2 regions of the Streptomyces sp. NPDC048172 genome follow, and region 2 is predicted to be linked to the other one. Evidence: riboswitches for the same ligand, from Rfam matches in the RefSeq annotation. Region 2 holds a riboswitch; the other holds the start of a gene.
What was found. A riboswitch is a leader RNA that binds a small molecule or an ion and turns the genes downstream of it on or off. The one in region 2 is predicted to bind cobalamin.

Region 1 (4,262 bases), on a different contig from region 2:
TCTCGTACCCCTCGACGGGCTCGCCGAGGGCCGTGCCCTCCGGGCGCGCGAGGGTCTTCTCCCGCGCGAACCGCACCCGCAGGGGCAGCAGTCCGAGCGCTTCGACCGTTCCGGCACGGGACTCGACGTCGTCCTCGATGCGCTCGCCGAGCACCTGGTAGCCGCCGCAGATGCCCAGTACGGGGCGTCCTTCGGCCGCCCGCCGGGCGAGCGCGTCGGCCAGTCCGCGCGCCCGCAGCCACTCCAGTGCCCTGACGGTGCCGCGCGTCCCCGGCACCACCACCAGATCGGCGTCGGACAGCTCCTCGGGACGGTCGCAGAACCGCACGACCACGCCGGGCTCGGCGGCCAGCGCGTCGACGTCCGTGAAGTTCGACATCAGCGGCACGGGGAGCACCGCCACCCGCAGCACGTCCGCGCCGTACGGCGCCGTCACCTCGGATTCGCGCACCGTGCCGCGCAGGGAGACACGCAGCCCGTCCTCCTCGTCGATGCCCAGCCCGTGCTGGAAGGGCAGCACCCCGTACGTCGACCGCCCCGTCAGCTTCCGCAGCATCTCCAGGCCGGGCTCCAGCAGCGAGACGTCCCCGCGGAACTTGTTGACCAGATAGCCCGCCAGCAGCGCCTGGTCCTCCTCGGCCAGCAGTGCGGTCGTCCCGAACAGCGAGGCGAAGACGCCTCCCCTGTCGATGTCCCCGACCACCAGCACGGGCAGCCGCGCGGCGCGCGCCAGGCCCATGTTGACGATGTCGTTGCGCCGCAGGTTGATCTCCGCGGGGCTGCCCGCGCCCTCGCAGACGACCGCGTCGTGCGTACGCCGCAGCTCCTCCAGACAGGCGACGACGGGCTCCAGAAGGTCCTCACGCCGCCCGTACACGCCGCTGCGGTGGTTCCCGAAGTAGCCCTTGGCCGACATCTCGCCCACGGCACGCCCCATGAGCACCACTTGGCTGGTGCGGTCGCTGCCGGGCTTGAGCAGTACGGGGTTCATCAGCGCGCTGGGCTCCACCCGGGCCGCGGCGGCCTGCATGGCCTGGGCGCGGCCTATCTCGGCGCCGTCCCGCGTCACGAACGAGTTCAGTGACATGTTCTGCGCCTTGAACGGCGCCACGCTGATCCCCTTGCGCGCCAGCCAGCGGCAGATTCCCGCCGTCACGACGCTCTTGCCCGCGTCCGAGGTCGTCCCCGCGACGAGCAGCCCGCCGCCGGTCCCGCCGCCCGTCCCGCCGTCCCTAGCGCTTCCCTTCGCGCCCACGGCGCACTCCCTCCCGCACCCTCATCCGCACGGCGCCCGCCGCCACGGTGGTGGCGAACGCCAGCGCGCTCACCCGTCGCGACAGCCGTACGGCACGCGCGATGTCCTCCGTCCGTACGGGCCGCCCGGAGGTGTTGAGGACCGGACGGTGCTCCGTACGGCCGCCGTACGCGAGGGTGCCGCCCAGCCGTACGCCGAGCGCGCCCGCGAACGCGGCCTCCACGGGCCCCGCGTTCGGGCTCGGATGCCGGTGCGCGTCCTCGCGCCACGCCCGTACGGCTCCGCGCGCGTCGTCACCGGCAACGGCCGCGAGCACCGCCGTCAGCCGCGCTCCCGGACACCCCACGACGTCGTCCAGCCGCGCCGCCGCCCAGCCGAACCGGAGGTGCCGCGGCGACTTGTGCCCCACCATCGCGTCCAGCGTGTTGAGCGCCCGGAACCCGGCCATGCCCGGCACTCCCGCGACCGCGCCCCACACGAGGGCGCCCACGACGGCGTCCGAGGTGTTCTCCGCGACCGACTCCACGACAGCGCGCGCCAGTGCCTCCGCGTCCAGCGCCTGCGGGTCCCGCCCGCACAGGTGCGGCAGCCGCTCCCGGGCCACCTCGACGTCCCCGGCGGCCAGCGCCGAGCCGACGGCCCGCGCCTCCCGCGCCAGGCTCGTCCCGCCCAGCACGCTCCACACGGCGGCGGCCGTCAGCACGGTCCGCGCGCCGGGCCGGTCCCGCACGGCCCGTTCCAGCACGGCCGCACCCGTGACCACGGCGCCCGCGGCCAGCACGGCGTACCCGGCGCCCGCGTCCCGCCGGTCCCGCCACACATGCCGCTCCAGCGCCCCGGCGGCCCGCCCGAAGGCGGCGACGGGGTGGCCGCGCCGGGGGTCACCCAGCAGAAGATCGACGGCGTATCCGAGGGCGGCGCCGCAGGCGTACGCGTAAGAAGCCCGCATCCGCATCATTCAGCGCGCCGCGGCGCCTCGGCGGAACAGCGGCGGCAGAGGTGGCGTCGGTGGCAGGGGACCGGAATCGCTCAGGGCGGGGCCGCGCATGACATGTGTCCTCACTCAGGGTCCTCGCCCTGGCTCGACGTGACCGACGGCGAGAGTCTCCTGGCTCCCGGATCGACGCCCGCCCCGGCCTTCCAGCCGCGCGACGCGACCGTGGCTCTGGGTGAGGGAGCGCTCCCCGGTGACAGTGGCGGGACCGCGCCGGATTCGCACCGGCTTCCTCTCCATGCCGCCGTTTGGCACCGGAAGTCCACCACGTTGGCCGAGAGGCGTCAACTTGCTGTTGACCTGCAATGGGGGCGGAGTGGTGAGCCCCACACGCGCCGCACTTCCGCAGTCGTGCGACCAGTAATGCACCTTTGCGCCCCGGACCGCTGGGAAGACTGCACATGACAAACGGGAGAGCGCCAAACGACGGCAGGAGGCGATTTCTTGCCTGCGGCGGACGGTATGCGACCGAATGTGTCCGGCTTCGGCGGCAGCGCGGGGCCGGCAAGGGGGGCGCATGCCACAGACGCGCGGCCACGTCGGGGCGCTGGCTTTCGGGCCGGAGGAGGTCGCAGTGTTCGAGGAAGACTCGTCCGCGGGTATATGGATCAAGAGTAGCTACAGCAATGACGGACCCGGTGCGTGCGTCGAGGTCAGCGACGCCGCGGGCCGGATCCTGGTGCGGGACTCCAAGTGTCCCGATGGCGACGTACTCGCCTTTACGACCGCGCAATGGAGTAGTTTCCTGGCCACCACGGCGACTTGGGTCGCGGAGGACTGACGACGGCGCCTGGACTCCCTCAGGCGGAGGGGATGGCGGTGGGGGCGATGCCCGACCGGACGGAAGACGCGGTGCGGCGCCCGGGGGAGAGCCGTGCCGGGCGGGACCCGCGCTCTCCTCTCTCCCTCACCGCGAGATACAGCCTCGCCGTGGGACTTCTCGCCACCGGACTCGGAGCCGCCGCCTCGCTGCTGGCGCCGGAAGGGGCGGCACGGGCGGTGGTGTGGGGGCTGGTGGCCGCGCTCGTCGCCGGCGGAGCGGGGCTCTGGTACGGGCTCGCGCCTACGCGCGGTCGTCTCTTCCCCGGCCGTCTCTCCCACGGCCGTCCCCGCGGTCCGCGCCACCGTTGACGGCGCGGCGTATTCGGCGTCCCACGACCACGCAGCAGGCGGCGAGGAGCGAGGCGCCGCACACGCTCAGCACGAGCGCCCAGCCTCCGCCCGCGTAGGTGGCGCATGCCACCGCACCGCCCCCGATGAGCAGCCGGAGCGAGGTGGCGAGGGCGCGCGCGTAGGTCAGCCGGATCTGGTTGTCCGTCCTGGCCGCCTCAAGGGTGATGAGGAGGTTCGTGCCGCGCTCGGTGAGCCCGGCCGACAGCTCGCCCTCCTCGGCGTCCGGAGGACGGGCGGCCGCGTCGGGCGCGCCCCTGAGGGCGCGTAACGCTCCGCCTAACCGCTCCCGCCATTCCTGCCAACCGGACACTGCCGCGTCCTTCCTGCCCTCGCCCCGTCAGGGACTAACTGCTGCTCAAGGCGTCCCTGACGTGCTCGATCCGCGTCCGGGACTCTTCGATCGACAGGGCGCGCTCGCTGATGTCCGCGAAGCACTCCTGGTACCAGACGGTCATCTCCATGTCGCTGCGCGTCAGGACCGTCCCTCCGGCGCCCTCCATGAAGAGCAGGTCGTCGTCGTCCTTGAGCCCGAGCAGGATGAACGACCTGGAGGTGCTGCGGTGGGCGCCCGCCGAGAAGGGGAGGACGCGCACGGAGACGCCCGGCTGCCCGGCGCGCGCGAGCAGGTGGTCCAGCTGTTTGCGCAGCACGGTCGGCCCGCCGATCTGCAGATGCAGCAGCGACTCCGCGAGCACGAACTCCGCCGTCGGCCCGACCCCGTCGTCGAAGAGCCGTTCCTGACGCGTGGCCCGCAGCTCGACGGCGCGCGGGGTGTCAGGGGAGTCGAACGGGGCCAGCAGCGCGCTCGTGTACTCGGACGTCTGCAGTACGGCGGGCATG
Region 2 (4,262 bases):
TGACGACGGCGGCGTCGAACGTACCGCCGCCCAGGTCGAGCACGAGCCACTGCCCCGTGCCGCCGGGCGCGTGCGGCTCGTGGGCGAGCGCTGCGGCTACCGGGTCCCGCACCAGCGCGCAGCGCGGCCCCAGGCCCGCGAGCTCCGCCGCCGCGCGGGCCGCCGCGCACTGGTTGAGGGTGAAGGAGGCGGGCACCGTGAGCACCACCGACTCCGGCGGGGCGCCCAGCCGGTGCGTGGCGTCGTCCCGCAGGGACCTGAGCACCTCGGCGCACAGCTCCACGGGCGTCAGCGCGACACCCGCGCGCGCGAAGCGCCGCTCCGCGCCCGCCGTCCCCAGGTCGGGCTTGAACCCCGCGTGGGCGTCGCCGGGATGGCTGCCCGTACGCGTACGGGCCCGCCGTCCGACGTGCACGACGCCCTCGCGCGGGATCCACACGGCGGTCGGCGTGGTGTCGCGGCCCTCATGGTTGATGACGGTGCGCGGCTCGCCGTCCGCGCCGACGACCGCGACGGCGCTCGACGCCGTCCCCAGATCGATCCCGAGCCGTATGCCACTCGTTCTGTTGTCGCCCGCGGCGCCGGATGCCCGCATGACCGTCCCCCCGTTACCGTCCGTCTCCCCCCGAAGGCGGGGTGGGGAGGGGGATCCACCCCGCCGGTACCGGGACGCCCCTCGCCGCGCGAGCACGTCGGCACGCCGACACACCGACACGCGAGGGCCGCGGGGCCGCGCCGTGCCGCTCGTACCGCCGCCCGCATCCCCCTGCCGCTGCTGTCGCAGCGCGCCGGCCGCCGCTCCGTCGCTCCCCGCATCCGTACCGTTCAGCATGCGATTGGCCGTTCGGGCGAACAAGCGGCGGTAGCCACGGCTAAATTCCCCTTGTCACAGGGGAATTCGCCGTGCGCTCCCGCCCCGGCGCCACGGCTGTACGGCTGCTGTACGGAGGAGAGTCATGCTGCGGGTCGTCTTCACCTCCCAGGACCTGGCGCGGCTGCGCGTCGCGAGGGAACCGGACGCCCTGTGGGAGATCACCAACAGCGTGCAGACGCTGCAACGCCGGGACGGGCGCGCCGCGTTCGGGCCCTGGCGGCACGCCGTACGGCCCCGGCTCGGGCCCGAGAGCAGGCTCCTCGCCTCCCTCCTCCCGCCCTGCGGCTACTCCCCCGACTTCCTCACCCCTGGCCCCGGCACCGAGGAGTCCCCGACCCTCGACGCCGCCGTCGACACCATGCTGAGCACTCCGCGCCGTACGCTCGCCGCCGACCTGGAGCGGTTCGCCGCCGACCACGGGCGCGTGCCGCGCTGGGCCGACGCGCTGGCCGACCCCACGGCGCGGAGCGCCAGCGCCACCGAGCCGCTGCGGCGGCTGGGCGGCGCGGTGCGCGCGTACTACGAGACGGCCGTCGCGCCCTACTGGTCCCGCGTCCACGCCCACGTCGACGCCGACCGCAACCTGCGGCTGCACGCGCTGCTCGACGGCGGTACCGAGGGGATGCTCGCCTCGCTCGGTCCGCACTTCCGCTGGCAGCCGCCGGTGCTGGAGGTCGCCTACCCGGTGGATCAGGAGCTCCGCCTGGAGGGGCGCGGCCTGCTCCTCCAGCCCTCCTACTTCTGCTGGCCCGCGCCGGTCTCCCTCGCCGACCCCTCCCGGCCGCCGGTCCTCGTCTACCCCGTCTCGCACGAGCGCGGGGAGGCGGCGTCGCAGGCGGGCGACGGGCTGGGAGAGCTGCTGGGCCGCACGCGGGCCGCGCTGCTCCGGGCGACGGGATGCGGCTCGTCCACGACAGAGCTGGCCCGCCTCCTCGATGTGACCGGGCCTGCAGTGAGCCAGCACACCGCTGTGCTGCGCGAGAACGGCCTTCTGGTGACGGTACGCAAAGGTGGCCGCTCCTTCCACAGCGTCACCGCCCAGGGCCGAGCCCTACTCCAAGCCGCCCAACACGGCAGCCTCCAGTAAGAGCCGCACCCGAGGTGCCCCGGGCTGTGCTTCGCGGACTGCGAGTGCATCGTGGCTAGTCGCGCAGTTCCCCGCGCCCCTAACGGGGCACTCCTGCTTCTCCCTCCACCCCTCTGAGCTTGGGAAGTCTGCGCAAGGCGCAGGGTTGGCAAGCGCAGCCCCCCACGCCGGGTGCCCCGCGTACAAGAGCCGCGCCCGGGGAGCCCCGGGCTGTGCTTCGCGGGCCGCGCCCGCATCGTGGCTGGGCGCGCAGTTCCCCGCGCCCCTAAAGGGGCAAGCCCAAAAGTCTTGGACCGGTCGCGCCCACGCGGCGGAGCCGCAAAACAAACACAGCCCCGGGCCCCTGATCGGGCAAGCCCCGAGGTGTCGTGACCGGCGCGCCCACGCGGCGGAGCCGCGAAGCAGACACAGACCCGTGCCCCTGGAGGGGCAAGCTCTGTTGCGTGGTGGAGCCGGGAAGTAGACGCAGGGGCGTGGCTCTGGGCGGGCGAGGTCTGGTCTGTTGGTGAGCTGAGGGGTCGTGGCGAGGGCACCTGGGGGCGGTCTTTCACGGTCGTACGGCTAAAGTGGCGGGGCAGACAGCAGCGTCTCCGTTCGGGGGAAGCCGGTGGGAATCCGGCGCTGACCCGCAACCGTGAGCGGCGAGCACCACACGGCGCCGCGAGCCGGATCGCCCGCCCGGAGGCACAGGCTCCTGCGGTGCCCCGCCAGCGGGGCACCGCACGGCACCGTCGGGGTATACGGAGCCGAGCCCGGTGTGCCGCCGCGCGACCACGCGTGACGGGACGGCCGTGCACGGCTACGGCCCACCCGTCACGTCACCGTCAGCGAAAGGCACCCGCATGTTCCCGCGCCCGCGCCAGCGCCACCGCTTCTCCGTGGCCGTCGCCGCCTCCCTCGCGCTCTGCGCGGTCACAGCGGCAGTCGCCCCCGTCGCCGTGGCCGACGAGAAGCTGCCGCCGGAGCTGTACGGGAAGGGCGACCCGAAGTTCGACGGGGTGTGGCGGCAGTCCGTCGCGCTGCTGGCGCTGGACGCCGCGGGCGCGAAGCCGTCGCCGAAGGCGGTGAGCTGGCTGTCGACGCAGCAGTGCGAGGACGGCTCGTTCCCGGCGTACCGCGCCGACCCGAAGGCGAAGTGCGACGCGAAGAAGACCCCGGCGGACGTGAACGCCACGGCCATCGCCGTACAGGCCCTGTCCGCCTCGATCGGCGGGCCGAACGCCGGGACCGACAAGGCCCTCGACTGGCTGAAGTCCGTCCAGAACAAGGACGGCGGCTGGGGCTACAACCCCGGCAGCCCCTCCGACGCGAACTCGGTCTCCGTCGTCGTCGGCGCCCTCGTCGCCGCGGGCAAGGACCCGGCCGCGTGGAAGAAGGACGGCAAGACGGCGTTCGACGCGCTGCTCTCCTTCCAGATCGACAAGGACACCAAGGACGCGAAGAAGGACGCGTACGGCGCCTTCGCGTACCAGCCCGGCAAGGGCGACAAGCTCGACCCGAACGACGACGCCACCGCGGCGGCCGTGCTCGCCGGGATGCGCCAGGGGCTCGCGCTCTCCGGCGACAAGGAGGGGCACGGCGCGTCCCCGAAGAAGGAGGCGGAGAAGGGTGCCGACTACCTCACCGCCACGCTGAAGAAGAACGACGGCCATCTCGTGGCCGTCACCCCGGGCGCCAAGGACAAGGGCAAGGGCAAGGGCCAGCCGGACTACGCGAACACCGCCGACGCCGTGATCGCCCTCTCGGCCGCGGGCCGCAAGGACGAGGCCAAGAAGTCCCTCGACTGGCTCGGCGACAACCTCGGCAAGTGGGACAAGGCCAAGGACGACCCGGCGGCGCTCGGCATCCTGATCCTCGCCAACCGCGCCACGACCAATGGCGACCCGGCGCAGCTCGGCGGCACCGACCTGCTGAAGCGCCTCACGGCGACGGGCCCGAAGCCCGCCGCGATGCCGTCCCACGAGAAGAAGGGCGAGGAGGACAAGAAGGAGGACAAGAAGGACGACGACGGCGGGTCCCTGCCCACCTGGTCGTTCATCGTCGTGGGCGTCGCGGCCGGGGCGGGCATCGGCATCTGGCTGAGCGGACGCCGGAAGAAGCAGTCGCTGTGAGGCGTCTGCTGACCGTGCTGGGCATGCTGGGCGTGCTGCTCCTTGCCCTGCCGCTGGGCATGGCGGGTACGGCGCAGGCCGCCAGGGACGGCTACCGCTACTGGTCGTTCTGGGAGCGGAAGGGCGACGGCGGCTGGGCGTACGCGACGAAGGGCCCGGCCGTGCTGCGCCCCGGCGACGGCGACGTGCT

Region 1: linked by a shared signal. The riboswitch ahead of ACGF3A_RS18060 (cobalamin biosynthesis protein) and the one ahead of ACGF3A_RS29475 (prenyltransferase/squalene oxidase repeat-containing protein) in region 2 are both predicted to bind cobalamin.

What each region holds. Positions count from the first base shown of each region.
Region 1 covers NZ_JBIDAT010000004.1:55,895-60,156, reverse strand. The annotation lists gene ACGF3A_RS18065 (cobyric acid synthase) at 1-1,255, opposite strand, end outside; gene ACGF3A_RS18060 (cobalamin biosynthesis protein) at 1,233-2,204, opposite strand; cobalamin riboswitch at 2,357-2,485, opposite strand; gene ACGF3A_RS18055 (DUF397 domain-containing protein) at 2,767-3,030, shown strand; gene ACGF3A_RS18050 (hypothetical protein) at 3,313-3,732, opposite strand; gene ACGF3A_RS18045 (helix-turn-helix domain-containing protein) at 3,767-4,262, opposite strand, start outside.
Region 2 covers NZ_JBIDAT010000007.1:8,261-12,522, forward strand. The annotation lists gene ACGF3A_RS29465 (Hsp70 family protein) at 1-595, opposite strand, end outside; gene ACGF3A_RS29470 (ArsR/SmtB family transcription factor) at 957-1,961, shown strand; cobalamin riboswitch at 2,517-2,658, shown strand; gene ACGF3A_RS29475 (prenyltransferase/squalene oxidase repeat-containing protein) at 2,804-4,072, shown strand; gene ACGF3A_RS29480 (SCO2322 family protein) at 4,096-4,262, shown strand, end outside.